One region of the Paenibacillus sp. EB106-04-04-XG159 genome, then DNA from elsewhere that is predicted to be linked to it. Evidence: riboswitches for the same ligand, from Rfam matches in the RefSeq annotation. Region 1 holds a riboswitch; each other region holds the start of a gene.

Region 1 (4,452 bases):
AGATGGCCTATGCGGGTCAGGTGTGATGGATGAGAATCCCCCGCAGATTAAGGCATCGCAGGAGGTCTCCTCTGACCGCAGCTCGAGCGCGGCGCAGACGCAGAATAGGTCAATTTGAAGGCTATCAGGAAGGCTGTATTAGAGGCCGAGCAGCATCCATCGTACAGGTGATTCGCCTCGAGATTCCGTTCAGGCACATACACGTCATGTATGTATCGACTGGAAAGGGATATCCCTATTCACCGCTCGATGAAGGAATGATCGCGACCCTTCAGGGAATGGTTGCACAAGTGACTACGATAGGGTCGAAGGATGCAGTAGCTTCCACGGCGGCTCTTGTCAGACCGGACCTCGTCCTTGTGCTGGACGGGATGGAGCTTCCAGTGGAGCAATTGAACGAGCTGAGAGCGATCGGAATTCGCACAGCAATCTGGTTGACGGATGATCCTTACTATACAGATATTATGAAGAATGTGGTGCAGCATTATGATTTTATTTTCACCCTGGAAATGAACTGTGTCAGCTTCTATCAATCCATTGGCTGTGCGAATGTACATTACTTGCCGTTCGGTGTATATCCCGGACATTTTCAGCCTAGGACCACTTCGAGCGGCAGATTGCGTGAGGTATGCTTCATCGGCACTGCTTATTGGAATCGAGTGCGCTTCTTAGATCCGATCTTCCCGAGGCTTATGTCCTATGACACTCGAATCTCTGGAATTTGGTGGGATCGTGTAGCCAGGTACCGCCAACATAAGCAAAAGGTTGATCTTGGTCGTTGGCTTACCCCGCAAGAAACAGCTGAAATGTACAATGTAACGAAGATCGTGATTAACATGCATCGCTCGCATGATGATGATACCTTTAATAGCAATTCGGCACAGATTGTCGGCGTTTCACCTAATCCGCGCACGTTTGAAATCCTGGGCTGCGGAACACTGCAGTTGACAGATGTGCGCAGTGATCTATCGCGATTCTACACCCCAGGAGTAGAGATTGAGACCTATAACTCGCCGGAAGAAATGCTTCAGAAGATTGATTATTATTTAAAGCATGAGGAAGAACGCCGTGAGATTGCGCTGCGCGGCCTTGCACGCACACTGCGTGAGCATACTTATGCTCATCGGCTCAATCAGCTGTTCGGAACTATATATGGATCTTAGTTTAAGTTGAGAGCCGTCGCGCGGACCTTCCGAGCGGCGGTTTTGCATGTTGTGGAAAAAATAGGTGGTTGGAGCGCTAAACTATGACTTTATGTCGAAAAAACGATTACAACCAGTTCATTCTTAGATTATCTGCTTTATGCTTTATCGATCTGATAATCGCTAGATTAAACGAGCAAGACATAGCTGTGAATATGAAAATAGAAGATTGTGTGTGATTAGTCACATGAATCTAGCCTTAATAATTCAATAGCAGCTTTCGGTTTCGTTTACATAAAGGTTGCGGGAGGCGTAAGATACATTTCAGCAATTGATCACAGCCGTTGCGATTTCATCGCTGAATTCCGCGTAATGCGGAAACGGGGGAACCATTATCGCGAATAGTATAGCTTGCAGCCGCATGATGATTGAAGCTGCGAAGCGGATGTTATTCGCTGGGGTGAATCCGGTTAAGGACATATTCACGATAGGCATGTGAATTGTCGCTTCAACCAGTAGGGCGACTCTTCGATTCCGAACCCGACAGCTAACCTCGTAAGCGTCCGAGGAGAGGCGCGTTTAGGCTAAAGTACATGAAGCATCAGGTACATTAGATACAGCGCATGCAGATCAGCCTCTTACCCGAATGAATGATGCGTTTGCGGACATTTTAGGAGGTAGTGAGGATCATGTATGACAGAGATCGGACCATTGCGGTATTCGCTCCTAATGCAATGGGAGTAGACTTCGTTCGATCGATTAAGGGCGCCGGAATCCCGGTTGCCGCAGTTGTTAACAATGCCCAGTGCGTTACCCGGATGAAACAGCTTGGTGTGACAAATATTTGGCGCATCAACACATCCAAGTCACTGGCAGACTCTCAGCCCTTGGGGCGAGTAGGACGTATTTATTTATTTGAAACGAGCTTTGCGTTGACCTGTCGGTTGTTGAAGCACTGTCGACCTTGGACCACAGACAGTATCGTGGTCATTACGAAGCATCATAATCCAAGATCGATCTATCGGCTGCTCGGAGCGGATATGGTATTGTACACACAATCCGAACAGGTATCGTTTCTGCTGAATGATCTGATTAGTTAGCAGAGCTATAGGTTGATCCTAATTTCATAGAGCCAAGGCCAAGCTCATCGCTTAATCCCTGTTGCAGGGGAGCGGGGGAACCAATTAGGCATGTCAGAGTGAGTAATGCTCTGTCATGCAGGGGTGAATCTCGGCAGCCAGCCGAGTAGGGCGACTCATGCGCCCGAATCCGTCAGCTAACCTCGTAAGCGTCCATAGAGGCAGCCTTCTTTCGTCGTGCAGTATGTCCGGCTTTCTATAGCTGTGACTAGATAACCGCATGGGAAGAGGACCCCCTCTTTCCGTGCGGTTTTTTTGCGATTCGGCGCTGAAATTAGGTGGAACCTGGTTCATTCGATTCTAAAGGGGTGTGAAGACTGTGTTGGATGTCATTATGGTCGCGCTGCTAGGGCTGTTGTCCTCGATCGTGTATATCGTATATCGATGGAGCGCTTCTGAATTAGAAAGCTGATTAGCGAGGTGAACGTCATGATGATCGCACTGGGAGTGCTTGTAGCGGCACTGTTTGTCTATCTTGGCTACGCATTGGTTAAACCTGAGAAATTCTAGATTCCTATAGGGGTTATAAGCGAGAAAGGTGGAGCTGCACAATGACAGCTTTGGGCTGGTTATCTATTGGTATTACGATTGTGATCGTTATTTTGCTGGCGCGACCGGTAGGGCATTATTTGGCGAAGGTGTTCAATAGCGAAGGGGCTCCGCTGCCAGGCGACCGCATTCTTGGTCCAGTTGATCGCTTCTTGTTCAAGATATTCGGGATACGAGAAGTCAATCAGAGCTGGAAGGGATATGCGATGGCTCTCGTGCTTACGAATGTAGTAATGATCGGAATCACGTATACAATCTTTCGAGTGCAGGCTTACCTGCCGTTGAATCCAAGCGGTGTTCCGAACATGGAGCCCAGCTTGGCCTTTAATACAGCGATTAGCTTTATGACGAATACGAATCTGCAGCACTACAGCGGTGAAACGGGTTTATCTTACTTGTCGCAGATGGTTGCCATCGTATTCCTCATGTTTACTTCTCCGGCGACTGGCCTTGCGCTCGTATTTGCAATTATTCGCGGGCTGACCGGCAGACCGATGGGCAACTTCTTCGTTGATATGGTTCGATCGATTACTCGGGTGCTCATGCCGATCGCAATTGTAGCAACTGTGCTGTTCGCAGCATGGGGAGTGCCTCAGACCTTGTCGCCAAGCGAAACGGTAACGACACTGCAGGGAGAAGAGCAGACGATTGTGCGTGGTCCCGTAGCCTCATTTGTAGCGATTAAAGAGCTCGGCAACAACGGAGGCGGCTTCTATGGCCCGAACTCAACGCATCCGCTTGAGAACCCGAATGCATTAAGCAATACGCTGCAGATGATCTTGATGCTGCTCGTGACGACAGCTACGCCGTTTGCTTACGGCAAGATGGCTGGAAACGCCAAGGAAGGCAGGACGCTGTTCGTCGCGATGCTCATCATGTTTGTGGTGATGACCGGCTTATCCGTAACGGCTGAACAGGCTGGCAATCCCGTTATGCATCAGGCAGGCATTGAAGGGCCGAGCATGGAGGGCAAGGAGGTGCGCTTCGGCGTAGCGCAGTCCGCTCTATATTCTGTCGTTACAACAGCTTCCGAGACGGGGGCAGTTAATAATATGCATGATACGATGACCCCTCTAGGCGGATTGATCCCGCTTGCGAATATGATGCTGAACACCATATTCGGCGGTATGGGAGTAGGCTTCGTCAACGTTCTCATGTATGCGATGATCGCGGTGTTTCTATCCGGTCTCATGGTCGGCCGTACACCGGAATTTCTCGGGCGCAAGCTGGAGAGCCGCGAGATGAAGCTGATCGCCGTAACGTTAATTATTCATCCGCTGCTCATTCTGTTCCCAGCAGCAGTAGCATTGATGACCCAAGCGGATACCTTGAGCAATCCTGGATTCCACGGTTTAACGCAGGCATTGTACGAATTCACCTCTTCTGCTGCCAACAACGGCTCAGGCTTTGAAGGTTTAGGAGATGCGACAGCTTTCTGGAATATTGCGACTGGCAGTGTCATGTTCTTGGGACGCTTCCTCTCCATGGTGCTGCTGCTCGCGGTAGCAGGCTCGATGGCTAAGAAGCAGCCTGTTCCTGTGACGAGCGGGACTTTCCGTACGAATACGGCAACTTTCGGCATAATCTTTGTCGGCTGCACCCTTATTGTGGGCGCACTGACA
Region 2 (4,452 bases), on a different contig from region 1:
ATAAGGATAGCGAGCAGAGCCAAGCTCGGAATCGTCTGCAGCAGGTTGGCCAAGAAGAACACGATGCTGTTAATCCATTTGACACGGTTATACACTAACAGGATTCCGAGAGGAATGGATACGATACATCCAAGCAATACGGATATGAACGTGATCGTCAGATGCTCCTGCAACGCAATCAATATGTCTCCGCCGCGCTCTTGGAAGAAAGTAAACAGCTCGTTCATTACTTCGCCTCCTCTTCGAGGCTCTTGCCATATTGATCAATGAGAGCCGGGTACACTTCGTTCAGATGGCTGACGATACTGCCCCGTGTCAACAGTCCTGCCAAGCGTCCTGTTTCATCTACCACAGCCAGGTTCGATAATCGATGATTCGTCATCATCTCTACTGCTTCAGGCAGCGAGGTCCCAGGAGCAACTTGATACCCAATCGGACGCATCACATCCTGAACCGTCTTGTTCTCACTGCCGAATTCACTTAGAACGCGATAAATCGAAACGATCCCAAGCACCTTCCGGTAGCGGTCAACCACGAACAAGGTATCCACTCGGCGCGCCTCCATAATCTTGATCGCTTCTGCCAAGCCGCGATTCGGATAGATCGTCGCGGGCTGCGTGACCATAACATCGTCAACCGCAGTCATCCGCATAGGCTCGCCTTGAACGGTATCTTCAACCTGTTTCTGTCCGATAAAGGTACGAACAAAGTCATTTGCAGGATAACGGAGTATGGTCTCAGGCGATCCAGACTGCACAATCTCCCCATCCTTCATGAGGATGATCGTATCGGCTAACTTAATCGCTTCATTCATATCATGCGTAACAAAGATGATCGTCTTATGCAACTCTTCCTGCAGACGAACCAGCTCATCCTGCAGCTGCTCACGGCTGATCGGATCAAGCGCGCTGAACGGCTCATCCATCAATATAATATCCGGGTCCGCGGCCAAAGCGCGGATAACACCGATCCGCTGCTGCTGCCCTCCGCTTAATTCAGAAGGATAGCGATCACGATAAACTGCCGGATCCAGATTGACCATGTTCAACAATTCATCTACACGCTGATCTATTTTACTTTGATTCCATTTCATCAGATTAGGAACAACGGCGACATTTTTAGCGATTGTCATATGGGGGAATAAGCCAACACTTTGGATGACGTAACCGATTCGGCGTCTAAGCTCAACCGGGTTCTGAGTGGAGATATCTTCACCATTAATCAGGATGGTTCCACTGGAGGGGGTAATCAGGCTGTTGATATGCTTCATCGTCGTTGATTTACCACAGCCGCTCGGTCCAATAAGTACAGTTAACTCCCCTTTATTAATCGTCAGATTAATATCTTTGAGAGACTGAAAGCCATCTTCATAAATCTTATTTACCTGCTTAAATTCAATCATAATCCTCTCACCTCTACTTTTATTGATCACAGTTTACCCAATATTTGCGATTAAACATTCTCCTGCCAAGCTAATCACTACAGGACTCTTTCTAGATGTTCCATCTCGATTATAAGTACCGTTCATGTCCTGGTAGATCATCAAACCATGAAGCACCTTCAGGGCAATCCAGAGTCATAAACTTCCCATAATTTCCGTTCTTCGATTGATGAAACTTCAAATAGGCTTTGCCATCTTCGATCGCCAATATCTCAATCTTGCCGGACGCATGACTCATGGACAATCTAACCCGCTTACCAAGCCCCGAGGTTCGTGCCTTCGCCTGCTCCACAATTTCATATGCACGCTGCAAGGACAAGACAAAGTCAGAATTGCCCGCAACTGGACGATTGATAAAAAAGTAATACGGTGTAACACCAGCCCATGATAATTGGTCAAGTAGTTCACTCAACACCGCTGGATCATCATTAATCCCCTTTAATACAGGCGTCTGATTCACCACGATAACACCAGCGCTATGGAGTGCATCAAAGGCTCGCTTCGCTTCAAGAGTAATCTCTCGCGGATGGTTGATGTGCGCCATCACATAGATCCGCTGATCTACACTCGAATTCTCACGAAACACCTGAAGCAGCTCTTCATCTTCATAGATCCGCATCGGATTAAACACCGGCAGCTTGGAGCCGAATCGCACAATCTTTACATGCTCGATACTGCGAAGACGTTCCAATATCTCACGAATCTTCTTCGTAGAGAGAATAAGGCTATCCCCGCCCGTGAGCAGCACATTGTTGATCTCAGGATGCTGTTCGATGTAAGCTAGGCCCGGCTCTACATTCAATGAAGCCTCATTCACATCATTGCGGAACAAGCGTTTACGGAAGCAATAACGACAGTAAGCGCCGCACACCTCCGATACAATGAGAAGCGCCGTTGTTCCATACTTGTGCTGACATCCAGGTGCTACATAATTGGCATGCTCATCAGATGCATCCCAACGTCCATACTCCAACAGCTCTCCTTCATTCGGAATGACGAGCTTGCGGATAGGATCATGTTCATCGTTCCAGTCGATCAAGCCAAGGTAGTAATCATTCACGCGGAACACGAATTTCTCCGTGATCTGTTTGAGCTTAGCGCGCTCCTCCTCGGGAATAGCAGTAATTCGATCAATCTGCGTAATGTACTTTGGTTGCGGCATTACGATCGCCCCTTTACTCAAGAATTGGCTTACTCAGTCCTTCTCTTTCAAGTGATGTGCGGATCATCATGATGATCGGTGATTGGATTCAGTCTAGATGCGTCTTGACTGAGACGGGGGGGGGGAAATGGTTCTTTCTTGCTTGCAGAAGATAATACTGTTGCGGGTCAACAGAAAAAGACCCCAACACAAACAATGACTCATCGGTCATTGTTGTGAAATAGGGTCAGCAAAATAATAAAACCCGAATAAAGATTCGGGTCATGGTGATATGTTCATAATTGTGATGTGACCCATCTCCTGCAAACGAGGTTAGCTGACGGACTCGGAAAAGATGGTTTCCTACGCATTGCTGCGACTAGCCCCACTGATTGGTTCCCCCGCTTCCCATTGCTGGGAATTAAGCGTACTTCTATGCTATATGAATATTGACATATTGTCAACATGATTACCACTCAATATTTTCCAGCAATGCAAAATACGAGCACCCCAACGAGTGCTCGCCACTTTCTTATCAAGGAAATTTAACTTATGATATTCGCCTCTAAACTTAATCTTTAGTCGCTTTAGTCCAGAAGCCTCCGTGGAATTGAGTAGGTTCAAGTGTAATGACAAACGCCTTCGAATCAATCTCGATAATCGATTGATACAACTTCTTCTGGTTCTTGCGTCTCGCTAACACTTCCAGCACGAGCCTGTCTCCATCGCGACCTTGACCAATCCATGTGGTAACGCCATAACCTAATTTACGCAGATGCTGAGGTACTTCGCTGAACGGATCGTTTACGATAACTCGCATCGTAACATATCCGAGCGCTAGCTTCCCTTCGATCCAAGAACCTGCTAATACACCTAAGCCGTATCCAAGTGCATATACGATCAGGCTGATCGGCTGATCCAAATATTTCAGAACCATATTCAAGCCAAGCACATATATCGTAATTTCTACACAGCTTAGGACAGCAGCATAATACTTTTGGCCTTTCAGTGTCAGAATCATGCGCAAGGTGAAGAACGCGACGTATACGATTTGTATGCAAAAGATCGATAATAGGATAGTAAATATAACCTACATCTCCTTCAAGTTTATACATTTGTTGTATTACATACGTTAACCGTTAGTGCGCTTCTTCAAACCTGGAGTCGTAAGTATGATGTTTCCGTTAGTCATGAGGAGTGATTCCTGCAATGTCGTAGAGAAGCTCCATTCGCAGATGCTCGCGCACTGTATCAGCCAGCCTGTCAAAAGCCTCTTCTTGTCGATTCACAAAGCTAATACAGCTATTGAGCGGCAATAAACCCTTCCCTTCCCTCAGCTGATTAAGCCACGCACGGCGAAAATGATCATTATGAAATATACCGTGCACATACGTTCCCCAAGCTTTCCCATCTATCGAGGCATAGCCATCGCCAAAGGCTTCTCCAGCGCCTTGAAGTATGAACAAAGGACCTGCGGCTTTCTCGCTCATATTTACCGTTGAGCGCCCCATATGAATTTCATAGCCTGTTATCTTCAACCCCACTAAGTGTTCCTTGTCGGTTAGATTTCGACTTACCTCGCCATACACACGCTCAATCTTCTTCTCCGCGTAGAAGCACGTTTCTATCGGCAGATAACTCAAGCCCTTCACGACCGTCCCCGGTTCAGCCTCAGCACCATCTGGAACACTTATTAGATTGCCTAGCATTTGATAGCCACCGCAGATTCCAACCAGCTTCGCACTGCGGTGAACCTGTACCTCAATTGCCTGCTGTATCCCCGTTTCTCGCAGAAAGCGCAGATCCTCAATAGTGCTCTTCGTTCCTGGCAGGATAATAGCATCAGGTGTGCCGAGATCTGAAGCTTGCT
Region 3 (4,452 bases), on a different contig from region 1:
GTGCTGGCGCGTAAAGATCCCTCACTCCCTGAACGAGTTGCTTCTATTATCCAAAAGACTTATGACAAGCCTATTGTCGTGAATCTAGTATCGGGCCCACTGGATGCCGATCGCATGGATTATTTGCTGCGGGATGCTTATTTTACAGGTGTCAATTATGGCAACTTTGACTTGGATCGTATTCTGCGCATGTTAAGGCCTTATAAGGATCGTATCGTGGTGAAGGAGAGCGGAATGCATGCTGTAGAGCATTACTTAATGTCACGATATCAGATGTACTGGCAGGTGTATTTCCACCCAGTTACACGCAGCTCTGAGCTGTTATTGCGACTCATCTTCAGACGAGCGACCGAACTGTATCACGATGGATATGAGTTTCGTTATTTCTTGCCTCCGCTAGATGCTTTATTTGAGGGAAGAATAACAGCGTCACAATATGTTCAATTAGATGAAGCATTTGTTCAAGCAATGTTCTCACAATGGATGCAGGAGAAGGATGAGCGGCTTGCAGACTTGTGCCAACGATTTATGGAACGTAAATTGTATAAATATGTAGAGGTAGATGGATTAGATCAGTCATTTTGCGAAGAGCTGGAACAGGAATGGCGCAGAATCGGCTTAGATCCTGCTTATGATCTATGGTTTGACTCCCCCACGGATAAGCCGTACGATGTGTATCGGTCAGGGGAGGAGCCGACCCTGCAGCACATTATGCTGCTGGATCGTAATCAGCAATTGGTGGAGCTGTCTAAGCGTTCCGATATTATCCGTTCTATTAGCGGAATCCACCGCGGCAAATATGTTATATACTTCCCAATGGATAAGATCAGATCATTAGCCAATGAGCTGTCGCCATCAATTCGAAGTCTGTTAATGAGGGAAATGGAAGGGGCAAGTGAGCATGATATTTGACACACACACGCATTTGGATAATAAAGCATTTGATGAAGATCGCGAACTGGTCATTGCTCGCGCAGTGGAACAAGGCGTAACTCGCATGGTAAACGTGGGCTTTAATCGAGAAACGATTCCTACGACAATGGAACTTGCTGAGAAGTACCCATTTATATATGCGGCAGTTGGCTGGCATCCGACGGATGCTATTACAATGGAGAAGTCCGATATCGATTGGATAGCAAAGCTGACTGAACATGAGAAGGTTGTTGCCATCGGTGAGATTGGACTTGATTACTATTGGGACACTTCCCCTAAGGATGTTCAGCAGCGAGTATTCCGCCAGCAGATTGGTCTGGCCCGTGAGCTGAAGATGCCAATCATCATTCACAACCGGGATGCTCATGAAGATGTGATACGCATTCTCCGTGAAGAGAAAGCGAAGGATGTGGGCGGCATCATGCACTCATTCTCTGGCAGTTGGGAAACAGCGAAGATGTGTATGGATATGGGGTTTTATATTTCATTTGGAGGCCCGATCACATTCAAGAATGCCAAGCAGCCTAAGGAAGTTTTGAAGCAAGTACCGATGGACCGCTTATTGGTTGAAACGGACAGTCCCTATCTGACACCTCATCCATATCGTGGAAAGCGAAATGAATCTGCTTATGTACGTCTTGTAGCAGAGGAAGCAGCTGGAATAAAAGAGTTAGATTTTGAAGAATTTTGCAAAAAAACGACCGACAACGCCCTTACATGTTTTGACATGCGTTGAAAAACGAAGAAAAACAGGTGATATAAAGTTCTACGCCAAAATTTAAATGGATTTCTTTATCAAAACGGCCGAATGTAACTTTATTTTAACCCTTTTTACCGAAAAACGAAATTGATTCGATCTTTACAACTTTGTAATAAACACGATATGATGACTCACAGAAGTTCGATTGAACTTGAATATTGTTCCAACCAACCAGTAACGCTGAGTCTCTGAAACAAGAGAGCGGGGGAACCACATGCCATCGGTCAGTGCCACACCGATGCGGAGTGTATCCTAGGGGTGAGTTCCGAGCGACCGAGCCATGAGCCGGTTCGAACGGATAGGGCGACTCTCAGCGCCCGAACCCGACAGCTAACCTCGCAAGCGTATGGAGAGAGGTCCTCGTCTTGAGTCCTAAATGGGTTGTCTGTTTGGGTCATCTAAGAAGCCATAAGAGAGAATCCTCTTAAGTTAGGCTTCTTTTCGTTTTTATCAGCTCCGAGACTGTGAGTAATAGAAACTCGCATAATCGTGCTAACCTATTCATAGGTTAGAAGAAGCAAAGGTGAGGAAGGAACCGTTACTGGGGTTGGTATGAAGAACAAGCCGGCACAAGCTTGTTCAACATCATATCACCAATAGTCGCGTCAGAAGCAATCATGCAGCATTCTTGACGGCGGGACTATGAAGGAGGACCGAGAAATGGGAAACATCGTGAACAACGAACCCCATGATCCCCGATCATCCAGCAAGTCACTCGCAATGCAGTGGAAGCATGAAAATGTGCGAATTATTTCAGTAATTGCTGTAGTTGCTATCGCTATAACAGTAGTCAGTGTCCTGGTCGGTTTCAGCTACTCGAAGAATACGGTATCAGTATTCGTCGACGGGCAGTTGATGAAGCTTGAAACGAGACAGGATACGGTACGCGAGGTTTTGGATGAGCACGCGATTACCGTAGGAACACATGATGAAGTATCAGTGGAGCTTACAGCAGAAGTAGAAGACGGAACTAAAATCATCATAGATCGCGCGGAACCTGTTCATTTAACGGTAGACGGACAAACGAAAACATTGTACACGACAGAGTACGATGTGAAGCATGTCTTGGATGAGGCTAATGTCTCGTTGACCGAGATGGACAAAGTGTATCCAAGCGTAGACACAGCTATAAAGTCTGATATGGGCATCAAAGTGGTCCGTGTGACCAAGGATATTGTACAGCGCCCAGTTGAAGTTCCGTTTCAAGTTGTAAAGCAAGCTGATCCGAATCTGAAAAAAGGTTCAACCAAGACGGTTAAGAAGGGTCAAAATGGTCTAGTCGTACAGCAGATCGAGCAGGTTTATGAAGATGGCAAGCTTGTTCTTTCGCAGATGGTTGGCAAGACAGTTCAAGCCAAGCAAGTTGACCAGGTTGTTGCTTACGGTACGAAGAAGGAGCCGGAAGTTGCGGTATTGTCAGCCAAGAGCCATGATACCGAGCAGAAGGTAAAGGACGATATGGGCTTTGACTACAAAAAGAAACTTACTAATGTGCAGTTGACTGCTTATACAGAAGAGAAGGGCTCCCCAGGGGCGAAGACAGCATCCGGAACCAAGGTTACTGAAGGTCGAACGATTGCTGTAGACCCCGATGTGATACCTCTTGGCTGGTGGGTATATATCGAAGGTTATGGCTTCTACCGTGCGGAAGACACGGGCGGTGCCGTCAAAGGAAAAATCGTCGATATCTATTATGACAGTTCCAAGGAAGTAAAACGTTTTGGGCGCAAAAAAGGAAACACGGTTTATGTTATCGGTCCTGTTAAACCAGAGGCCAACTAAGCCGTCGGTTCGGACATACTCGAGGTAGATTGCGGCTGTGTACTTATGATATAGTAATTCATAACTGTTTATGTCATGCTAAGAAGAGGGGATCCCCCTCTTCTTTTGTGTTTTTTCATACAGCTCGGTCAGGGCATAGAAAGGGTGGTCAGCAGTGATCCGAGAAGTAATCGTGGTAGAAGGTCGAGATGACACGGTTGCCATCAAGCGAGCAGTAGAAGCCGATACGATCGAGACCGGCGGATCTGCTTTGAACGAAATGACGTTTAAGCGCATTGCTATTGCGCAGGAACGGCGAGGGGTTATTATCTTTACGGATCCCGACTTCCCAGGCGAACGGATTCGCAAGGCGATTGCAGGGCGCGTTCCGGGCTGCAAGCATGCGTTTATAACGAAGCGGGAAGCGTTGGCGAAGGGTGACATCGGAGTGGAGAATGCGTCCCCTGAGGCAATCAGACAGGCTTTGGCGAATGTACGTACAGAGATGCCCTCACCGGAAGGTGCAGTGCTCACCTGGAGCGATCTCATTGCAGCGGGTTTAACAGCGCTTGAGGGCTCATCAGAACGCAGAATGAAGCTAGGTGAGTTATTAGGGATCGGATACTGCAATGCGAAGCAATTCTTGAAGCGATGCACAGCCTTTCAGATTACTCGTGAGGAATTTGAGCATGCATTGCAAGAATTGAGTGAGCTCGATCGTAATGAACGACAATAACACATAAGCATTACGCATGTGACTGGTATGAGATATAGATGTTAGAGGAAGGCAGGACTAATCATGACAAAAGGCGCAATGGATATTGCCACGCCGTCGCGGACGAAGGAAATTATACGCAAGCACGGTTTCTCCTTTAAGAAGAGCTTGGGTCAGAACTTTCTGATCGATATGAACATCATGCGGCGGATCGTGCAAGCAGCCGAGCTGGACGAACATACTGGGGCTCTGGAGATAGGACCGGGGATAGGTGCCTTAACAG

What was found. A riboswitch is a leader RNA that binds a small molecule or an ion and turns the genes downstream of it on or off. The one in region 1 is predicted to bind cyclic di-AMP.
Region 2: it holds a riboswitch for cyclic di-AMP, as region 1 does, so the genes downstream of both, AC3WTP_RS05830 (KamA family radical SAM protein) here and AC3WTP_RS06825 (hypothetical protein) in region 1, are expected to answer to the same signal.
Region 3: it holds a riboswitch for cyclic di-AMP, as region 1 does, so the genes downstream of both, AC3WTP_RS21040 (resuscitation-promoting factor) here and AC3WTP_RS06825 (hypothetical protein) in region 1, are expected to answer to the same signal.

What each region holds. Positions count from the first base shown of each region.
Region 1 covers NZ_JBYTDY010000004.1:194,849-199,300, forward strand. Annotated here, with positions in the region: gene AC3WTP_RS06815 (hypothetical protein) at 1-26, shown strand, start outside; gene AC3WTP_RS06820 (CgeB family protein) at 30-1,163, shown strand; cyclic di-AMP (ydaO/yuaA leader) riboswitch at 1,489-1,720, shown strand; gene AC3WTP_RS06825 (hypothetical protein) at 1,832-2,242, shown strand; cyclic di-AMP (ydaO/yuaA leader) riboswitch at 2,281-2,447, shown strand; gene kdpF (K(+)-transporting ATPase subunit F) at 2,714-2,791, shown strand; gene kdpA (potassium-transporting ATPase subunit KdpA) at 2,833-4,452, shown strand, end outside.
Region 2 covers NZ_JBYTDY010000003.1:348,050-352,501, forward strand. Annotated here, with positions in the region: gene AC3WTP_RS05820 (ABC transporter permease) at 1-227, opposite strand, end outside; gene AC3WTP_RS05825 (betaine/proline/choline family ABC transporter ATP-binding protein) at 227-1,402, opposite strand; gene AC3WTP_RS05830 (KamA family radical SAM protein) at 1,512-2,603, opposite strand; cyclic di-AMP (ydaO/yuaA leader) riboswitch at 2,890-3,020, opposite strand; gene AC3WTP_RS05835 (DUF2179 domain-containing protein) at 3,154-3,669, opposite strand; gene AC3WTP_RS05840 (cobyric acid synthase) at 3,767-4,452, opposite strand, start outside.
Region 3 covers NZ_JBYTDY010000023.1:51,942-56,393, reverse strand. Annotated here, with positions in the region: gene AC3WTP_RS21050 (HD domain-containing protein) at 1-912, shown strand, start outside; gene AC3WTP_RS21045 (TatD family hydrolase) at 902-1,669, shown strand; cyclic di-AMP (ydaO/yuaA leader) riboswitch at 1,862-2,054, shown strand; gene AC3WTP_RS21040 (resuscitation-promoting factor) at 2,354-3,475, shown strand; gene rnmV (ribonuclease M5) at 3,630-4,190, shown strand; gene rsmA (16S rRNA (adenine(1518)-N(6)/adenine(1519)-N(6))-dimethyltransferase RsmA) at 4,254-4,452, shown strand, end outside.